4 regions of the Sedimentibacter sp. B4 genome follow, and region 4 is predicted to be linked to each of the others. Evidence: riboswitches for the same ligand, from Rfam matches in the RefSeq annotation. Region 4 holds a riboswitch; each other region holds the start of a gene.
The links. Region 4 has a riboswitch for cobalamin ahead of BN358_RS21180 (ABC transporter substrate-binding protein). Riboswitches for the same ligand answer to the same signal wherever they lie in the genome.
Positions count from the first base shown of each region.

Region 1: linked by a shared signal. The riboswitch ahead of hemA (glutamyl-tRNA reductase) and the one ahead of BN358_RS21180 (ABC transporter substrate-binding protein) in region 4 are both predicted to bind cobalamin.
Region 2: linked by a shared signal. The riboswitch ahead of BN358_RS04815 (ABC transporter substrate-binding protein) and the one ahead of BN358_RS21180 (ABC transporter substrate-binding protein) in region 4 are both predicted to bind cobalamin.
Region 3: linked by a shared signal. The riboswitch ahead of cbiD (cobalt-precorrin-5B (C(1))-methyltransferase CbiD) and the one ahead of BN358_RS21180 (ABC transporter substrate-binding protein) in region 4 are both predicted to bind cobalamin.

Region 1 is NZ_CANG01000034.1:44,298-49,320, forward strand. Features, by position in the region: gene cobA (uroporphyrinogen-III C-methyltransferase) at 1-325, opposite strand, end outside; gene hemC (hydroxymethylbilane synthase) at 322-1,242, opposite strand; gene BN358_RS06220 (bifunctional precorrin-2 dehydrogenase/sirohydrochlorin ferrochelatase) at 1,243-1,875, opposite strand; gene hemA (glutamyl-tRNA reductase) at 1,875-3,113, opposite strand; cobalamin riboswitch at 3,360-3,533, opposite strand; tRNA gene BN358_RS06230 (tRNA-Leu) at 3,669-3,753, opposite strand; gene BN358_RS06235 (peptidylprolyl isomerase) at 3,967-4,710, opposite strand; gene BN358_RS06240 (HPr family phosphocarrier protein) at 4,969-5,023, opposite strand, start outside.
Region 2 is NZ_CANG01000029.1:6,304-11,326, reverse strand. Features, by position in the region: gene BN358_RS04830 (precorrin-8X methylmutase) at 1-481, shown strand, start outside; gene cobI (precorrin-2 C(20)-methyltransferase) at 481-1,191, shown strand; gene cobJ (precorrin-3B C(17)-methyltransferase) at 1,192-1,905, shown strand; cobalamin riboswitch at 1,907-2,066, shown strand; gene BN358_RS04815 (ABC transporter substrate-binding protein) at 2,143-3,189, shown strand; gene BN358_RS04810 (iron ABC transporter permease) at 3,211-4,215, shown strand; gene BN358_RS04805 (ABC transporter ATP-binding protein) at 4,217-4,999, shown strand.
Region 3 is NZ_CANG01000029.1:19,706-24,728, forward strand. Features, by position in the region: gene cobK (precorrin-6A reductase) at 1-725, opposite strand, end outside; gene cobM (precorrin-4 C(11)-methyltransferase) at 728-1,483, opposite strand; gene cbiD (cobalt-precorrin-5B (C(1))-methyltransferase CbiD) at 1,493-2,578, opposite strand; cobalamin riboswitch at 2,700-2,870, opposite strand; gene BN358_RS04885 (N-acetylmuramoyl-L-alanine amidase) at 2,974-3,690, shown strand; gene BN358_RS04890 (hypothetical protein) at 3,859-4,482, shown strand; gene BN358_RS04895 (HD domain-containing phosphohydrolase) at 4,707-5,023, shown strand, end outside.
Region 4 is NZ_CANG01000963.1:21,113-26,135, reverse strand. Features, by position in the region: gene BN358_RS21190 (ABC transporter ATP-binding protein) at 1-16, opposite strand, end outside; gene BN358_RS21185 (iron ABC transporter permease) at 17-1,039, opposite strand; gene BN358_RS21180 (ABC transporter substrate-binding protein) at 1,036-2,019, opposite strand; cobalamin riboswitch at 2,164-2,347, opposite strand; T-box leader at 2,483-2,688, shown strand; gene BN358_RS21175 (valine--tRNA ligase) at 3,087-5,023, shown strand, end outside.

The sequences.
Region 1 (5,023 bases), on a different contig from region 4:
TTTCTACAAGGTATTCAGCTTCTTCCCCACCTCTTCCAAAAACATAAGGGTCTCCCCCTTTAAGTCTTGCTACTGTTTTTCCTTCTAAGGCCTTTTTAACCATTATTTCATTAGTTTCATCCTGGGTTAAATAATGATTTGCAGATTCTTTACCGGCATATATGAATTCCTTTGACGTATCGTTTAAATTTATTAATCCAATGTTTAATAGTTTGTCATAAACAATAACATCTGCCTGTTCTAAAACTTTTTTGCCTTTTATTGTTATATATTCTTCACTGCCAATACCTGCACCAACCAAATAAACCTTTCCATTTTCTTTCATTCTTCGGTTATCCTTTCTGAACTTAATTCATGGCTTTTTTCAATCAATTCTTCGGCTAACATGATGCCAAGATTTTCTGCCTGAGATATTGGAGCAGTACCTTTTGTCGTTAACAAGAACCTGCCGTTTTCATCACCGTACATTGCATACAAAGTCATGGATTCATCATTAATTTCTGTATATGCACCCATGGGAAATTCACAGCCAACTCCCAATTTTTTTAAGAATGCTCTTTCTGCCTTTGCTCTAATTGAAGTTTCATAATGTTCAATGGTTTTTAGTATGTTTTTTATTTCTTCATCTTCTTCTCTTATTTGAAGAGCTAAAATTCCTTGGCAAGGGGATGGTATAAACAACTTTGGATCCAAGTAACAGCTTATCCTGCTTTCATAGTTTGCTCTTTTTAATCCTGCTGCTGCAAGCATTACACCATCAAGATTTTCTGTTTCGATTTTGTTCATTCTGCTTTCAATGTTTCCTCTGATACTTTTAACTTCTATATTTTTAATGAATTTTTTAAGCTGGACGTCCCTTCTTACGCTTCCTGTTCCAATTAAGCATCCTTCTAAGTCCGATAAAGAGTTAATAATTTTATTTGAAACTATAACATCCCTGGGATCTTCTCCTTTGGGCACTGAACCAAATGTAAGACCTTTTGTATGCCTAGACGGCATGTCTTTCATTGAATGAACGGCTAAGTCAATCTCTTTATTAAGCAATGCAGTTTCTATTTCCTTTGAAAATATTCCGTTATCGTTAAATTTATGAAGAGGTACATTTAGTATTATATCTCCCTTGGTCTTTATTACTTTTATTTCAAATTCCAAGTGAGGGTTATTTTCTTTCAGTTCTTTAATTACTAAGTTTGTCTGAATTAAAGCTAAATTGCTGCCTCTTGTTCCCACTTTTATTTTCATTTAGTTCTCCTGACTGACTGAATCCTCAATATCATTTAAAAATATTTTCAAATCCGAGTTATTTTTACATATTAATGAATCCATGGTAGATTTTATATTTCCAATATTTAATCCTTCGTTATTTTTCATTTTTAACTGCTCTCTTATTTCGCACAGCAAGCTTATTTTTTCTGTGAATTCTTCATTAAGGATTTTACCAGTCTCATTTAATATTAGTTTTGCAGCTGTCGGGCTTTTGCCCTGTGTATTTACCGATACTGTTATATTATCTTTATGTAAAATTGCCGAAGTAATAAAATCTGATTTCTCACTATTGTCAGCAACCATGACCAAGGATTTTTTATCTTTAAAATATTTGCAGATTTCAATGTTCAACTCATGATTGTCAGTACAGATAAAAACCATGTGATAATCATCTGATAATTCAAAGTTTTCAATGTTTTCTTTTATTAGAATAATATTTCTATTGATATTATTCAGATCTTCAACTTCCTTTAAAAACTTTTCTGAAACAACGTCTATATGAGCCTCAGTCTTTGCAAGGTCTTTCAGCTTTAAATATGAGACGTTTCCTCCGCCCACAACTAGTATTTTTTTATTTAATGTATCAATACATATAGGATAATAGCGCATTAAAATCCAAAAAGTTCATTGAGCACTTTTACATACTCATTTAGCTTTTTTTCCTCCCTTGTATCTTTTAGTGTTATAACTGCTTCTCTCATAAGTCTTTTAAGCGATGATTCTATCATTTTATCAATTATTTTTTTATCTTTTACACTTAAATTTGTCTTTCGGTAAATGTATGAAACAGTGTCTTCTTTTATATTGCTGCATTTTATATACATTGATTCTAATACCTTGTCTGCTTTTAAACTGCTTTTCCATATGTTAAATTCATCAATGCATTCGTCAATAAAACTTAAGTTTTCATTTAAAAGAGTTTCTCTCATAATTTTATTTTCTTCAGATTCTGTTTTTAACGAGTCCACATCATACAATAAAATGTTTGGAATGTTTTTTATATTTTCATCAATATCCCTTGGCATTGCTAAATCAAGAATATATAAAGATTTACCTCTATTCTTTTTCATGTCCTCTTCTTTTATGATTACATGAGGGGATGAGGTTGCACTTATGATAATGTCTACTTCATTGATTATATTTTTCAAATTTTCGTATTCCACTACTTCTACGTCTTTAAATTTTTCCCATATTTCTATGGACTTGCACTTGTTTCTGTTGCAGATGAATATTTGACCAGTCTTGTTCTCTCTTAGGTGAGTTAAAGCCAGAATACCCATTTTTCCAATCCCAATAACAAGAATTTTTTTATTTGACAAATCCTTGATATTCTCCCTAAGTTTTTTTACGCCAATATAACTAATTGATAGTGGATTTTCAGATATCTTTGCTTTTGTTTTAATTTTTTTTGCAGTAGTAATTGCCTCTCTAAATAATTTATTTAATATTTTACTGCTGCCATTTAACGCCATTGCCGTAGTCAAAGCTTCTTTAACCTGTCCAAGTATTTGATCTTCACCTATTACAATTGAATCAAACCCGGCACATACCTGAAAAATATGTTTAACAGCTTCATCATTAATTTTTGAAAAAATATATTCATCAATCGTTTTATCGTTAAAAAAAGATATGTAAAATTCTTTAACAATATGAACAGCCCTTTCTATATTGTCTGATACTACATATATTTCACTTCTGTTGCAAGTTGACAAAATAATTATTTCATCAATATTTTTATCTAATAATATAGTAGTTGCTTCAATCTTTTTAGCTTCAGTAAAAAAAACTTTTTCTCTTATTTTAATAGGTGATAAATTATGATTAAATCCTATTACCGCTACTTCCATGCTCACCTCTTTTTCTCATAACCTCTTTTGGTAATGATTTTATTATTTTCAATATTAGTTGAATTGTTTCTAAAATCAACTGGAAATCCTTTAATTCTGGTTTATAGTTATTACTGGCAAACAACTAGCAATATCTCCTGATTATAATTCAGACAATAAAAAAACTTCCGAAGTTTTCGGAAGTTTAAATAAACATAATAATTTACAATAACAATTTTAATTATTATATGATAATCCTCCCGAAAATCTATAAATAAGTATTATGGCAGGTCTCCTGACTTTCGGTTCAACTAATATTCACCTTCCCATGCATACGCACAGTGGCATTGAAAATTATCACCTTTCACAGTAGCGGGGGCTGTAACAGCTTTTACTGTTTTCCCTATTAAAACTTATGTTACCACAACACAAATATTCAATTTGCCTAAATTATATATTAAGATCTTTATATTGTCAACAAATATAATCCCACTCTAGATAAAGAGCAAACTATAGTTTCTTAGAGTGTGCATAAAAAAAACAATCTCATTTTATAAGATTGCTTTTTCAATATATTGGTACGGATGACAGGACTTGAACCTGCATGGAGTTACCCACACGGACCTGAACCGTGCGCGTCTGCCAATTCCGCCACATCCGCATATCGCTTAATTATATTAACACAAGGAGTTTAGATTTGCAACATTTTTTTTGCTAAGTTCTAAACTTTTACTGATTTGCAACAAAATTTATAAAGTTGTTAACAAGTGTAAGGTTTTAAAAGAATTTTATTCACAGACTTGCCAGTGTGTTAACAATTTACTTGAATTAAATAACAAAGCCCCATAGGGCTTTGTCGATTACAAATTTTAAGTTATTCCATTATATAAACTTCGTACTTGCCTGTAAGTTCAGCTTTTTTATCCATGTATACTTTCTCTTGCTTTTCTACAAAGAAACCTTCTTTAACTTCCTGATAAACTTCTTCAAATTCTGAATTTCTTGCAGGTATGTGTTCTGTAAGTTTAATTATGTGGTATCCAAACTGTGTCTTAACAGGTTCGCTTATTTCTCCAACCTGCATTGAGAATGCAGCATCTTCAAATTCTTTTACCATTTGTCCTCTTCCGAACTGTCCCAGAGCACCACCATTTTGTTTTGAAGGGCAGCTTGAAAATTTCTCTGCAGCTTCTTCAAATTTCAAGCCATCTGTTATGTCTTCAAGAATTTCATTGGCCTGTTCTTCAGTTTCAACAAGTATGTGGCTTGCTGCAACCATTTCTTCAGTCTTGAACATTGATTTGTGTTTTTCGTAGTAATCTTTAAGTTCTTTATCTGAAACTGTAATGCTGTTAAACATTTTTCTTAAGGAATACTGCTGCAGCATGGACTTTTTCATGTTTTCCATAACAGCTAAAAATTCTTCATCCTTGTCAAAGTTCTTTTCAACAGCATCAGAATACATCAGTTCATGCATAACAAGTTCATCAATTAACTTTGCTCTTCCTTCAGCACCTTGGAAATATGCCGCATTTTGTCCTAAATTACCCATAAGGGCTTTAAGGTCAGATTCCTTTATTTCTCTGCCGTCAACAACAGCCAAAACTTTATTTTCCATTTTATCTCCTATGATTTATTATTTAATAATTGGTTTATGGAGTACGCAGTCTCATTCACAAATATATTTGGAACTCGTTGCGGTTGGACTAACGCAATAAATAAGAGGGTTTACACCCTCTTCAGCTAATTGACATACCCTATTTTGCAAACTGTAGGGTCGGATCTTGTATCCGCCCGCGGGAGGACACGAGGTCCTCCCCTACATGTTTAATTGACTTTGTCATCAACTGAGAGGTTTACACCCTCTTTTTATACTTTATTCTTCTTCTTCCATGAATTCCAATAAGTTTGACAATTCAGCTATGCATTTG
Region 2 (5,023 bases), on a different contig from region 4:
CAATTTAATTTTTTCAGAAGATGTCGTTAAAAATGCAAAAGCTGCATTGAAAAGTGGAGCGACAATAATAACAGACACAAACATGGCCTATTCTGGAATAAATAAAAAGGCAGCAGCTAAGTATGGAGTGAACATAAAATGCTTCATGGCAGATGAAGATGTTGCAAAGGAAGCAAGCGAGCGCGGCGAAACAAGGGCAACAGTATCAATGGAGAGGGCTTCAAAAATACAAGGACCGCTCATATTTGCCATAGGCAATGCACCTACAGCACTCATAAAACTTTATGAGCTCATATCAGAAGGAAAAATAAATCCTGAACTGGTTATTGGTGTTCCTGTGGGCTTTGTGAATGTGGTTGAAGCAAAGGAACTCATAATGAATGCTAATATTCCCTACATAGTTGCAAAGGGAAGAAAAGGAGGCAGCAATGTTGCTGCAGCCATAATAAACGCCCTCTTGTACAATGTGGAGGAAAATTAATGGAAAAGGGAATGTTTTACGGCATTGGTGTGGGAGTTGGCAGCATGGATGCTGTCACAAAGAAAGCAGCCGACATCCTTAAAATTCTTGATGTTTTATATGTGCCTGCTGCAAAAAAAGATGAATCAGCAAGTATAGCCCATGAAATCATAAAAGGTTTAATAAACAGCGGCACTGTTGTAAAAAGCAGGCACTTTCCAATGAATTATAACTCAGAAAATTTACAAAAATCATGGGAGACAATTGCAGATGAAATTGAACAGGATGTAATTAACGGAAAAAATGTAGGGTTTGTAACCATCGGAGACCCCATGGTTTACAGCACATACATTTATCTGCTGAAAATTCTTAAACAAAAAATAAATATAAAAACAATACCAGGCATAACTTCATTTCTGGACATTGCATCCAAAAATAATTTTCCTCTGGTTGAAGGAGATGACCCTTTAATAGTGCTGCCTGCCACAATGGATACAGAAAAGCTTAAATGTTACATCAAAAATGAAAGTTCGATTGTTCTCATGAAAGTTTACAGAAATTTTGATGTAGTAATTGACTTGATTTTAAATGAAAGACTTGAACACTGTTCATTAGCTGTGAGCAATTCTTCAAAGGAAGGCGAAAGGGTTTATAAGAATATCAGAGATTTGAAAAAAGAAGATGTTTCATACTTTACAACAATACTTATTAACAAAAAATGGGAGATTTAAATGATATACGCTGTGGGAATAGGACCTGGAAGCACTAGAACAATGACATACGAAGCAATGTATGCAATTGAAAATTCAGATGTAGTAGTGGGATACAAAACATATATTGATTTAATAAAAGACATCATCAAGGACAAGGAAATAGTATCAAATGGAATGAAGCAGGAAATTGAACGGGTAAAAAAAGCCGTTGAAATAGCAAAAACAGGAAAGACGGTTGCAGTCATAAGTTCCGGTGATGCAGGTGTCTACGGCATGGCGGGACTTGTGCTTGAGCTTGCTGAACATGAAGATGTTAAAATAATAAGCGGTGTGACAGCTTCAACTGCTGCAGCAGCAGTTCTTGGAGCTCCACTTATGCATGATTACTGCCACATAAGTTTAAGCGACCTTTTAACTCCGCTTGATTTAATTTATAAAAGAGTTGAGCTGGCTGCACAGGGTGATTTTGTAATGTGTATCTACAATCCAAGAAGCAACGGCCGCCCTGATTACCTTAAGAATGCTTTTGAAATCATAAAAAAATACAAGCATATCTCAACCCCTGTAGGAATTGTAAAAAATGCCGAAAGAGAAAACCAAATGTCAATTGTTTGCACTCTGGACACAATTGATTATGACGATATTGACATGTTAAGTATTGTAATTGTTGGAAACAGTTCCACATATATAAAAAACAATAAAATTATCACAAGAAGAGGTTATAAATTATAAAACAATAGTTTAAATTACAGGTGTTAGGGAAAGCGGTGAAAATCCGCTGCAGCCCCCGCTACTGTAAATGGAACGAAATCATACATGCCACTGGATATCCGGGAAGGCTTGAGAGTAGGATGCCATGAGCCAGGAAACCTGCCTGTTTTTTATAGTCTTCGGAGTGAAGTTATACATAAACCATGGTATACTGTGGTTTTATTTCTCCACGAAAGAACAAAATATATGGAGGAAAAAATGAAAAAAACAAAATTATTATCATTAATCTTGTCTGCAGCATTAGTTTTAGCTATAGCAGGATGCAGCAAAAATGAAAAGGTGGCTTTGGCAGAATCAAATAATGTTTCAGCACAAGAAGTAAAAAATGAAGAAACAAAAAATGATTCAGAAGAAATTGTTTTAAAGTACGATGTTAAAGTGGGGCAGGATGATGTAACATTTACAGATGCAACTGGGGAAAGAGTAACAATTGAAAAAAAACCTCAAAGAGTTGTGTGCCTGTACAATTCATATCTTGACATATGGGACAGCTGCGGAGGAACAGTTATAGGAAGAGTTGAAGAGTCAGAAGAAAAGCCTGTGGAAAATGCAAAGTCTGCTGAATCCGTAGGAACTGCCAGCGACCCCAGCCTTGAAAAAATAATTTCACTTAAGCCGGACCTTGTTATTATGACTACAGCTTACAAGGTACAAAAAGAAATGGTTTCAACATTAAAACAAAACAATATTCCGGTAATTGCACTGGATAACGACTATAAAAATGATTATTATGAAACAGTGAAGCTTTTTACAGCCGTAACAGACAGAGAAGACCTCTATGAAACTCAGGCAGAAGAAGTTAAAAACAATGTTGATGAAATAATTGCAAAAGCCCCTGCAGATAAAAATTACAGCGTTCTTATATTGTTTGCTTCTGCAAAAAGCTTGTCGGTGAGGGATTCAAACTCAATGGTTGGTGAAATGCTCAAAGACTTGAACACAGTGAATATTTCTGATACGGAAATGGAAACATCCGATTCAAAAACATTCAGCATGGAAAAAATCCTGGAGGAAGATCCGGATTTCATATTTGTGTTGACCATGGGAACAGACATTGAAAAAATCAAAGAAAGATTAAAAAGTGATGCAGAGGACAATCCTGCATGGGCATCTCTTACAGCTGTTAAGGAAGGCAATTACCACATACTGCCAAAGAATTTATACATGTACAAGCCAAACAACAAGTATGCCGAAGCTTATGAAAATCTGGCAAAAATTTTATATCCGGAAGTATTTAGCAAATAGAAGCGCAACATGAGGAGAGCTATGGACAGCAAAAACATCAAGATTGAAAAAATTAAAAAGAAATCTATATTGTTTATTTTCATCTTTCTTTCTGCAGCAGGTTTTTTAATAAGCATAGGAAACGGAGCAGTTAAAATACAATCAGGTGAAATATTGAGTGCACTATTTTTTAGACAAAATACAGTAAACTCTCAAATAATATGGAATGTCAGGCTGCCAAGAACAATAGCAGCATCTCTGACAGGAACATGTCTAGCGCTCTCCGGTTCTATTTTGCAGGGTGTTATGAGAAATCCTCTGGCTTCTCCAAATATCATAGGAGTGTCATCAGGGGCAGGACTCATGACATTGATTGTACTCATACTTTTTCCGGAGTTTTATTTTCTTGCACCACTGGGTGCATTTGCAGGAGCTTTACTTGCTACCATGTTCATTTATTTTCTGGCATGGAAGGATGGAGCAAAACCTAACAGGATCATACTTGCAGGAGTTGCGGTTTCTTCTCTTCTTGGAGCGGGAAACAACGCAATAATGACTTTTTATCCTGATAAGGTGTCAGGCATAATAGGGTTCATGGTTGGAGGTCTTTCAGCCACTAACTGGCAGGATATTTTTACAATCCTACCTTATGCTTTTGCAGGAGTAATAATGGTTTTATTAATACAAAACAAGCTCAACATATTGATGCTTGGAGACGAGGTTGCAACAGGACTAGGGATTAATGTTGAAAGAACACGTTTCTTTTTTATAATAATATCTTCTCTTCTAGCAGGTGCAGCGGTCAGTGTTGTGGGACTGCTTGGGTTTGTGGGACTCATAGTTCCCCACATGACCAGGCTTTTCATAGGATCTGATTACAGATACCTTATGCCGGCAACAATTTTTACCGGTTCCTTTGTGGTTGTTATATGTGACACCCTGGCACGAACAATGTTTGCTCCTGTTGAAATACCCGTGGGAATCATCATGTCTGCACTTGGAGCACCATTTTTTTTGTATTTGCTGAGAAGAAAGGCAGAATATTAATATGAATTTAGAAGTTGATAAACTTAATGTAAGTTATGGTGAAAAGGAAGTTCTTAAAAATATAAGCTTTATGGTAAACAAAGGCGAAATTTTAACCATTATTGGGCCAAACGGCTCGGGAAAAACCACATTGATTAAGGCTGCAAGCAGATGTCTTAAACCAACATGCGGAAACATTTACATCGGCGGCATGGACATAGATGAAATGAACACAAGGACAATAGCACAAAAGCTTGCGGTTCTCCCTCAGGTTAAAAATGTATCCAGTGATGTTTCAGTAGAAGAGCTTGTTTCTTACGGAAGATATCCTCATCTAAAATTCGGAAAAAAACTCTGCAGGGAAGACAAGGAAATTGTGGACTGGGCACTGGAAAAAACCGGAATGAAGGATCTTAGAAAAAGATATGCTGTTTCACTTTCAGGAGGAGAGAGGCAAAGGGCGTGGATAGCCATGACATTGGCCCAGAAGTCAAAAATCTTAATTCTTGACGAACCTACAACATTTCTTGATATATCCTACCAACTTGAAGTTCTTGAGCTTGTGAAGGAATTAAACCAGTCTCTGGGGCTTACTGTAATTATGGTTCTTCATGATTTAAACCAGGCAGCCAGATATTCCGATAAAATTCTTGTTATGAACAATGGGAGGGTTTGTTGTATGGGTCGTCCTGAAGATGTGGTGAACACATGCCTTTTAAAGGACATTTTCAAAATAGATGCTGACATATATGATGACAAAGTTAACAACTGTCTTTTCCTCATACCTAGAAACACAATTTCTTAAAAATAAAAAAATTGATTAACAATG
Region 3 (5,023 bases), on a different contig from region 4:
AAGTTCATTATTTCATCCAGTGTTAATCCGTCTTCATATTGCTTCCTTATTACAAGGCATTTTGCTCCCGTGTTCACACATGACTGAACCTTTTCGTCAAATCCTCCGGAATCTGAGCTTTCCTTTGTTACAAGGAACTTTGCATTTGTGCTTTTTATCATTGCAGCATTAAGTTCCGTGCTGAATGGTCCCTGCATGCATATTATATTTTTGTTCTCATATCCAAGCTCAATGCATCTTTTAAGTGAACTTTCCATAGGAAGAATCCTCACATAAATTCTTTCACTATAATTTTCAACTGCCGTGAACTTGTCAAGATCCTTGCTGCCGGTAGCAAGCAAAATGTTTCCTTCTTTATTTTTAAGATAATCAATGCATTCCGAGAAAGACTGAAAATAAATGCAGTCTTTGTTTTCAATTGAATTTCTTATTACTCTCATATATCTTGTGCCGCTTACAAGTGTTGCCTTCACAATATTGTGAGATACAAGCCGTGCAAATGGATGAGTTGCATCCACCACCCAGTCATATTTTTTTTCAAGAAAAAGATTTACCATTTCTTTTTCATCAATGCGCTTTTGATATACAGAAATGTTATTTATATTTTTCAAAAACTGCTGCCCGTACTCTGTTGCAATGAATAAGTCTGTCTTTATGTTGTTTTCAGACAAAAATTCTGCAAGTTTTCTTCCTTCTGTGGTTCCTCCGAAAATACAGATATTCATCTCTAATTTTCTGCCTTTCTGAATTCATGTGTAAAAGAAGGATTGTACAATTCACTTCTTTTGTAGTCATTTCCCAAGAAGTTTCCAACAAGAATAAGGGCTGTCTTCGTTATGTTGTTTGTTTTCATAATTTCAGGAAGAGTTGCAACGGTAGCATGAAATATTTTTTCATCAGGCCATGTTGCTTTGTAAACAACTGCAACTGGCGTACTGGGTTCATATCCGCCCATAATCAGTTCGTCCGAAAGCTTTTCAGAAAGTCCTGAGCTCAGGAACAAAACCATGGTTGATTTATGGGAAGCCAGTGACCTTATTTTTTCTCTATCCGGCACTGGAGTCCTACCCTCCATACGGGTAATAATAACGGTCTGACTTACATCCGGAAGAGTGTATTCAGCATTTAAAGAAGCTGCTGCTCCAAAAAACGAACTTACTCCCGGAACAACTTCAAATTCAATATGAAGCTCTTTTAAAATATCAATTTGTTCTCGTATTGCCCCATAAATGCTTGGATCTCCGGTGTGAAGCCTCACAGTGTCTTTATTTTCTTTTTCAGCGGTCTTTATAACATCTATTACTTCTTCAAGAGTCATGTTTGCACTGTTATAAATCTGGCAATTATCCCTTGTGTATTTTAAAAGTTCAGGATTTACCAGTGAGCCTGCATATATTACTACATCTGCTCTCTGCAATAAATTGTGCCCCTTTAATGTAATTAAATCTGCGGCTCCAGGGCCTGCTCCAACAAAATGTACCATGATTTCTCCTTAATTTAATATGCCTTTGTCGTTTGAATAAATTATGAGTTTTGTTTTAACGGTGTTGTTTACACGCTTATTTATGTAATATTCAGCTTTTTCGCTTATTTTCTGCAATACAAGCTTTTCTATATTTTCTCTTTCAAGTATTGATAAAGCATGTTCTGTTGTGGCGCTTGATAAAATTTCATTTATTGCAGAGCTTCCTGCACCGTACAAGGCTGCGTAACATGCAATAACTTCCATCCTGAAATCACCGTTATGAGAATGTGTATTGAGCATTCCTCCGGCTACCTTAACCATCTTGCCTATGTGCCCTACAATGAGAACTTCCTTGAAACCAAGCTCCACAGAAAAATCCAGCACCTCTCCTAAGTAATTGCTGAACTTAAGACTGTTTTCTCCTCGTATTCCCAAAGTGCTGTCTATAAATTTCTCAGCGTAATTTCCAGGAAAAGCAAGAAGTCTTAGATAGCCCTTTTCTCTTATTACTTTCATCTCTATTTTCAAACTGTCAACAAGAGCTTTCTCACTCATGGGTTCAACTATTCCTGTTGTTCCAAGTATGGATATGCCTCCAATTATTCCAAGCTGAGGATTGAATGTTTTCAAGGCTTTTTCTTCACCTTCCGGAACGTATACTGTTACGCTCATTCCTCCCCTGTACTTGTACTCGTTTGAAATTCTCTTAAGATTTTCAGTTATCATTTTTCTAGGAACAGAATTTATGGCTGCCTCGCCAACTTGGCAGTCAAGTCCCTTTTGAGTAACCCTTCCTACTCCCTGCCCCCCATAAATATTTATTTTTCCTGTGTCATCAAGGCTCACTTTAGCATAAATTTCAATGCCGTCAGTTATATCCGGATCATCGCCGCTGTCTTTCGTGACGCTGCAGCTTACCCCTTGAACATCAAAACATGGATTTTTTATGTCCATGAAAATTGTTTCTCCTAAGGGCAATCTCACTTGCACATTGTCAACTGTCTTCCCTGTGAGAAGCATAATTGCCGCAGCAGATGAAGCAGCTGCTGCACATGTTCCGGTTGTATATCCGCACCTTAATTTTTTACCGTCTTTTATAATATAATCCCTCATAATATCACCCTGAGACTATATACTTTGTTTAAATTATTCCAAAATAAAAAATCTTCCAATTTCTTGGAAGACATGTATGTGCAGTAAATATACTCTAACATTTAAGATAATCCTCCCGAAAATCTTCAAATCAAAATTTGGCAGGTCTCCTGACTATCGGTTCATCTAAAGCTCACCTTCCCGTTTATCACAGTGGTTTTGAGCCTTATCACCTTTCACAGTAGCGGGGGCTGTAACAGATTTTACTGTTTTCCCTTTTAAAACTATAGTTACCAAACTTTAATATTTAGTTGAGCTCATTATATATTAAAAAATACATATTGTCAAATGAGATTATAGTAATAATAAATTTTCAGTCTTCATAATCTTAAATAAGAAAATGTTTTGGAGGATATATGGAAGAATTATTTAAAAAAGTAAATATAGTATTTTCAATTGCTTTGATAATCACAGCCTTGCTGATATTATTTTCAAATATAGGAATTACCAGCGAAACAATCAACGGAACAAGTGAAAAACTGGATAAAATAAAAATTCTCATAGATCCAGGTCACGGGGGCATCGATCAGGGTGCAAGCGGAAGCCTTCATATAGGAGAAGCCCCCATTAATCTTGAAATATCTAAAAAACTCATGACATTTCTTGAAGGAAGCGGTTTTGAAGTTGAAATGACAAGATATGATGATACGGGTCTTTATTCATCAGCATCAGATACAATCAGAGATAAGAAAAACGAAGATTTGAAAAACAGAGTGAGCACCATAAACAATTCAAATGCTGATATAGTTGTTTCCATACATTTAAATGCATTTCCACAAAAACAATATTACGGTTCTCATGTTTTTTACCAAAAAAACAATGAGTACGGAAAAACAGCAGCCTTTATTTTACAGGACAGTCTGAAAACAATCCTTGATCCAGAAAACCAGCGAGTTCCACAAATTAAACAAGATATAAAAATAATGGATGATACAAAAAACACTGTTTTATTAATTGAATGTGGATTTTTATCCAATCCAGCTGAAGAACAAAATCTTGTATCTGATGAATACCAGGAAAAAACAGCCTGGGCAATATATACAGGACTTATGAAATATTTCAATGAAATTTAACAGTCATTAAGTAAACACAAAGTAAACACATTTTTTCATTTTGTCGAAAAGATGTGTTTTTTTTGTATAATATTGATAAAAATATGAAAATTTCTTAATTAAATTGTTGAAAATATGCGAAATGTGTATTATACTGAAAGCGTGTAGTATAACATTTGGAGGAATAATATGAATTTTGATGAAGTGGAGTATTTTTTAGCCAATATAAAATCTGTCTTGTCGTGTAAAATTATTTCTGATGCAAACAACAATATAAGCGAAATACATGTGCTGTCTGACAGCAGTAGACATTCAAAGCAAATATCACGTGATATCAGAACTGCTTTGTTGTCTCATTTTAATTTAGATGTGGATTATAAAATTATAAGTGTTGCACAAATCAATAAAAACATTTCAATCAACACTGATTTCAGGCTGTTGTATGACGGTTACACAAATGAAACTTCTTCTGACAGAATAAAAATAAACACAAAGCTTTCCTGGGATGAAAAAGAATATACAGGACAAGCTGAAGGAATTAAAACAGAAAAAAACACACTCATGGTTGCTGCTTTATCTACACTGGATTCTATAAAAAAAGCCATTGACCTTGACTGCTTCATTGTAGAAGACATACAGACTGCCAAAGTTGCAGGCAAAGACGTAATGGTAGCAGCAATAACTCAAATAGACCACGGGAAGGAAAATGTTCTCATCGGTTCCTCCATAGTTACAACAAACAAAATTGATTCTACAATAAAGGCAACATTAAATGCTATAAACAGAAAAATCTGTTTGTATATAAAAGAATGATCGGGCTGACTAAAATATTTCAAAACTAGCGTAGCGGATCCTTCCTGTTCTAATAGCGAACTGAGCAGAGACTGACTGTCGGAGGATTCCCATGAAAAAATTAATGCCTATAATAGCTTCTTTAGTATCTTTGGTATTGGCTGCAGGCGCAAGCATCAGCTGGCTATAAAAATTAATTGATCATTTGTCAGCCCTTCATTATATAGAAATATAGAGGTTAAAAAATGGTAGATGGTGTAAGTACAATGAATAATAATCTAGAAAAACAAAAAATTAATATAAAATTATATGTATACATAACATTGTTAGCAGCCATTGCTATAATGTTATTGATTAATTTTTTTGAAATGTATACAATCGAAGATTATACTTTGCTAACGGTTTTCTGCGTATTATCAGCCGTAGCAGAAACATTTCTAATACCGTTGCCTAAAATAGGTGCCATATCAGTCAGCACAGCATTGGCATTTACTGCAATAATCTTGACAAACCCTCTGATTGCTGCCGTTGTAATGGCAGCTGGTGTAGCGTTCAGATGCCC
Region 4 (5,023 bases):
TTTTTAAAGTAAGCATTTACAGCTCCTTTCTTTTGGAAAAATAAATATATGCAAAAAACGGTGCTCCTACAAGCGCAGTTATTGCGCCCACAGGCAGCTCAGACGGCGATATAATTGTTCTTGCAGTCAGATCACACAGAACCATGAATGCTCCTCCAAAAAGCATTGACATGGGAATTACTGTCTTGTGAGAAGAACCGAAAATCTTCCTTACAACATGAGGTGCAATCAAGTCAATGAAACCTATGACTCCCACAAATGAAATTGCGCTTCCTGTGAGAGCAGCAGAAAGTCCAAGAAGAATCCACTTTACTTTCTGAACATCAACACCCATGGTGAAGGCTTGCTCCTCACCGAAAGTCATTATGTCCAGTTCCTTTGAATAACTTTCTATTACAATTATTCCAACCAGCACAATGGGGAACAATATTAAAGCATTGGACCAGTCCTTCAGTGCAAAACTTCCCATCTGCCAGAATGTAAGCTGCTCAAGGTGCTCCTTTGCCATGGAAGTCAAAAGCGTAAGAATTGCATTGACAAATAGAGAAAACACCATACCCACCAGGATTATGGTATTGTTTTCCAGGTTTTTGTCCATTTTTGATGCAAACTTCACTGCCGAAAAAACAGTGACCAACCCGAATGTTAATCCCACTGCCGGTAATGTGAATGGTCCAAGAAAAGGTATGGAAAATCCTGTGACTATAACAAATGCCGCACCCAGTGATGCTCCTGAAGAAACCCCAAGTGTATATGATGATGCAAGAGGATTTTTAAGTACTGACTGCATTACAGTTCCGCTCACAGCCAGTGCTCCTCCCACAAGAAATGCAAGTATTGTTCTTGGCAGTCTCAGATTCCATACAATTGAAACGGAAACTTCCTTCACATCCGGATTAAGTGGTAATCCAAATGTTTTGCCGGCTATTATATTAATAATGTGGCTTCCGGGAACATAAATGCTCCCTAAGCCGATGCCCATCATGATTACTATTATGCATATAATGATGGACAAAATTACTTTTATTTTAGTTTTCATTTTTTAAATACTTCCGGATACACATCTTCTGCCATTTCCTTCAATGCTTTAACAACATTGTGGTTTGATAGAGAGCTTGCTGAATTGTCGATGTAATAAACATCATTGTTTTTAACAGCAGTCATGTTATCCCATCCAGCTCTTGATTTTATTTCTTCAGTTGGATTTTCAATGTAGCTGACATTTGTAAGTATTATGTCCGGATCTGCTGCTACAACAGATTCATCTGATACGGAAATCCATTTTTCCTGATCAGCAAATATATTTTCTGCACCGATAAGTTCAATCATTTCATTTAAGAATACTCCGCTTCCAAAGCTGTACAGATTTGGTGCAGCAGCTATTTCAAAATAAACTGATTTCTTTTCTGTTATTTTTGAAGAAAGTTCAGTGATTTTAGCTATTTCTGTCTTCATTCCCTCAACAAGTTCTGTTCCTTTTTCTTCATTCTTCAGGGATTTAGCCAGGAACATTATGTCTTCGTATATTCCTTCCATGCTGTCGCTTGAAGGTATGTATGCCAAACAAATTCCTAAGTCTTTCACAGGCTTGAAAGGATCGCTTCCATCACTCTTGCTCATTCCTGATGCAATAACGAGGTCAGGTTCAAGGGCAACGAGCTGTTCAACATCAGGCTTCATTATGTCAAATAGAGGCAGATCTGCGGGTATTCCTTCTATGTCTTTGGAATATTTGTCAACTGCAATTAGTTTGTCTCCGTAACCCAATGCTACAATAATTTCTGTATTTGAAGGGGACATGGATATTATTTTGTTTACTTCTTCAGGAATTGTTATTTCATTGCCTGCCCTGTCTGTTGTAGGGAGACTTAGTTCATTTGACTCTTTATCTGGAGTTTGCTGTTCTGTTTTGTTTGTTGGTTCCTGCACTTTTTTTTCAGGAGCCAGATATTTGGAACATCCCGTCATTGATGCGACTATCAAAAGTATTGATGCCATTGTAAATAATTTCTTTTTCATAATAATCCTCCGGTTTATTTTAAACACCTTTGCAATAAAAAAACGTTCCGAATAAACGAAACGTAAATTACCACAACCAGCTGGAGTGAATATCCAATTTATTTTGCTATCGCTTTTCTTCCTGGAAAGCATAGCATTTGCGGTATTTACGCAAATAATACTGGCAGGTTTTCCGACTCAGAGGTCATAGCAATTTTTTACCTTCCCAGAAGAATCCAGTGGTTGCATGTGCATAAAAATCGCTCTCTCATCACGGCAGCAGGACTGTTTAGGATTTTAACCTAATTCCCTATTATCGCTTGCGCGCACCAATATCGAAAGATGTTTAATTGAGTAGAGTATATTATAATTAAGCATTTTTGTCAATTGAAGATTGATTGGAAAAAATGAATTTACGCATACAAAAAGCTTAAATAGTTATTGACAAAAGAACATATTTTTAATATTATGGTAAGTAATTAAATATTTTGCTATGAAGAAGAGGAGTAGGTTCATAAACTTTACAGAGAGTGAAATCCATGGGTTGAAAGATTTCATAAGAACATGTGGACTGAAGGTAGCTTTGGAGCATTTAATCTGAAACAACAGTAAGATTAAACGGGTTGCCGTTATAAAATTAAGAGCCAGAAATGGAAATTAGGTGGTACCGCGGGTTTTCTCGTCCTTTTAGGATAAGAACACCCGCTTTTTGTATGCCCTAACCCAATTGTTGCGAGCGATAGCGAAGCAAGAATTGGTGGTAGGTCAGACACAATGAGTTCCGTATGATTTACCCAATTTATTCGACCGTAGGGAGAAATAAATTGTTGGTAATTCAACCGCAATGAATTCTAAATTTGTGCGAGCGGCAGTGAGCAGACAAATTTAAGAATGAAACTGCGAAAATTATGCGACGTGAGGAGCAAATAATTTGGTGAACGAAACTGCGCTGTGTTGATTCAATCAAGCAGTGTTGAAAGAATTATTGATGAATGAGACAGCGATATGTCAGACCATTGGCCGCACAGACGCAACAAGAACCAGCACAAAAAATAAAACTAATATTAATATAAGGAAAGGAACTAGTTATGACAACGAATATACCAAGCAAGTACAATCCAAAAGAATTTGAAGATAAGATTTATGATATTTGGATGGAAGAAAACTGCTTCAGAGCAGAAGTTAACAAAGACAAAAAACCATTTACAATTGTGATGCCGCCTCCAAACATAACAGGACAGCTTCACATGGGGCATGCACTGGACATGACTTTGCAGGACGTTTTAACAAGATGGAAAAGAATGCAGGGTTATGAAGCTTTATGGCTTCCGGGATCTGACCATGCCAGCATTGCAACTGAAGTAAAGGTTGTTGAAAGACTTAAAAAAGATGAAGGCAAGACAAAAGAAGAAATAGGAAGAGAAGAATTCTTAAAACGTGCATGGAAGTGGAAAGAAGAATACGGCGGAAGAATTGTTCAGCAGGTTAAGAAGCTTGGAAATTCATGCGACTGGTCCAGAGAAAGATTCACCATGGATGAAGGCTGCAACGAGGCTGTAGTTGAATTTTTCATTAAGCTTTATGAAAAAGGACTCATATATAAAGGAAACAGAATAATAAACTGGTGTCCTGACTGTCACACTACTTTGTCAGATGCAGAGGTTGAGCATGAGGACATTCCGGGAAAATACTACTATGTAAAATATCCATATGTTGAAAATCCTGACGAATACTTTGTTGTAGCAACAACAAGACCTGAAACAATATTCGGAGATGTTGCCATAGCAGCTCATCCTGATGATGAAAGATACAAACACCTCATTGGCAAAAAGGTTATAGTTCCTCTTGTTGGAAGAGAAATTCCAATAATAGGAGATGAGTATCCTGACATGGAAAAGGGAACCGGAGCGCTTAAAATAACTCCATGCCACGACCCTAACGACTTTGAAATTGGGCTTAGACACAATCTTGAACAAATCAACTGCATGAACGAAGACGGAACAATGAATGAAGAAGCCGGAAAATACAAAGGAATGGACCGTTTTACATGCAGAAAGGAATTTGTAAAGGAACTTGAAGAAAATGGATTCATGGTAAAAACAGAAAGTACTGATCACAACGTAGGAACATGCTACAGATGCCACAACATAGTTGAACCAAGAGTTTCAGACCAGTGGTTTGTTAAGATGAAACCTCTTGCTGAACCTGCATTAAAAGCAGGAGACAACAAGGAAGTTGAATTTGTTCCTGAACGTTTTACAAAAATTTACACTCACTGGCTTGAAAACATAAGAGACTGGTGCATTTCAAGACAATTGTGGTGGGGTCACAGAATTCCGGCATACTACTGCCAGGAATGCGGAGAAATAATGGTTCAAAAGGATGCTCCTCATAAATGTACTAAATGCGGCAGCACAAACATCAAGCAGGACGAAGACGTTCTTGACACATGGTTTTCATCAGGTCTATGGCCATTCTCAACATTGGGCTGGCCAAACCAGACAGAAGATTTCAAATATTTCTATCCAACAGATGTACTTGTAACAGGTTATGACATAATATTCTTCTGGGTTGTTCGTATGGTATTTTCAGCCCTTGAAATGACAGGAGAATCTCCTTTTAAAAATGTATTTATTCACGGTCTCGTAAGAGATGCTGAAGGAAGAAAAATGAGCAAGTCTCTTGGTAACGGCATCGACCCATTGGAAGTTGTTGGCCAGTTCGGAGCAGACGCTTTGAGATTCATGCTCATGACAGGAATTTCACCTGGAAATGATACACGCTTTAACAATGACAGGCTGGAATCAAGCCGTAATTTTGCAAACAAGCTTTGGAATGCATCAAGATTTGTTCTCATGAACATTGATGGCGATTTAATAGATGAAGAAACTGCAAAAGCAAACTACAAGACAGAAGACAAATGGATTATTTCCAGAATGAACAAGGCAGCAAAGGAAGTTACAGATAACCTTGATAAATTTGAGCTTGGAATGGCTGCTCAGAGAGTTTATGACTTCATCTGGAA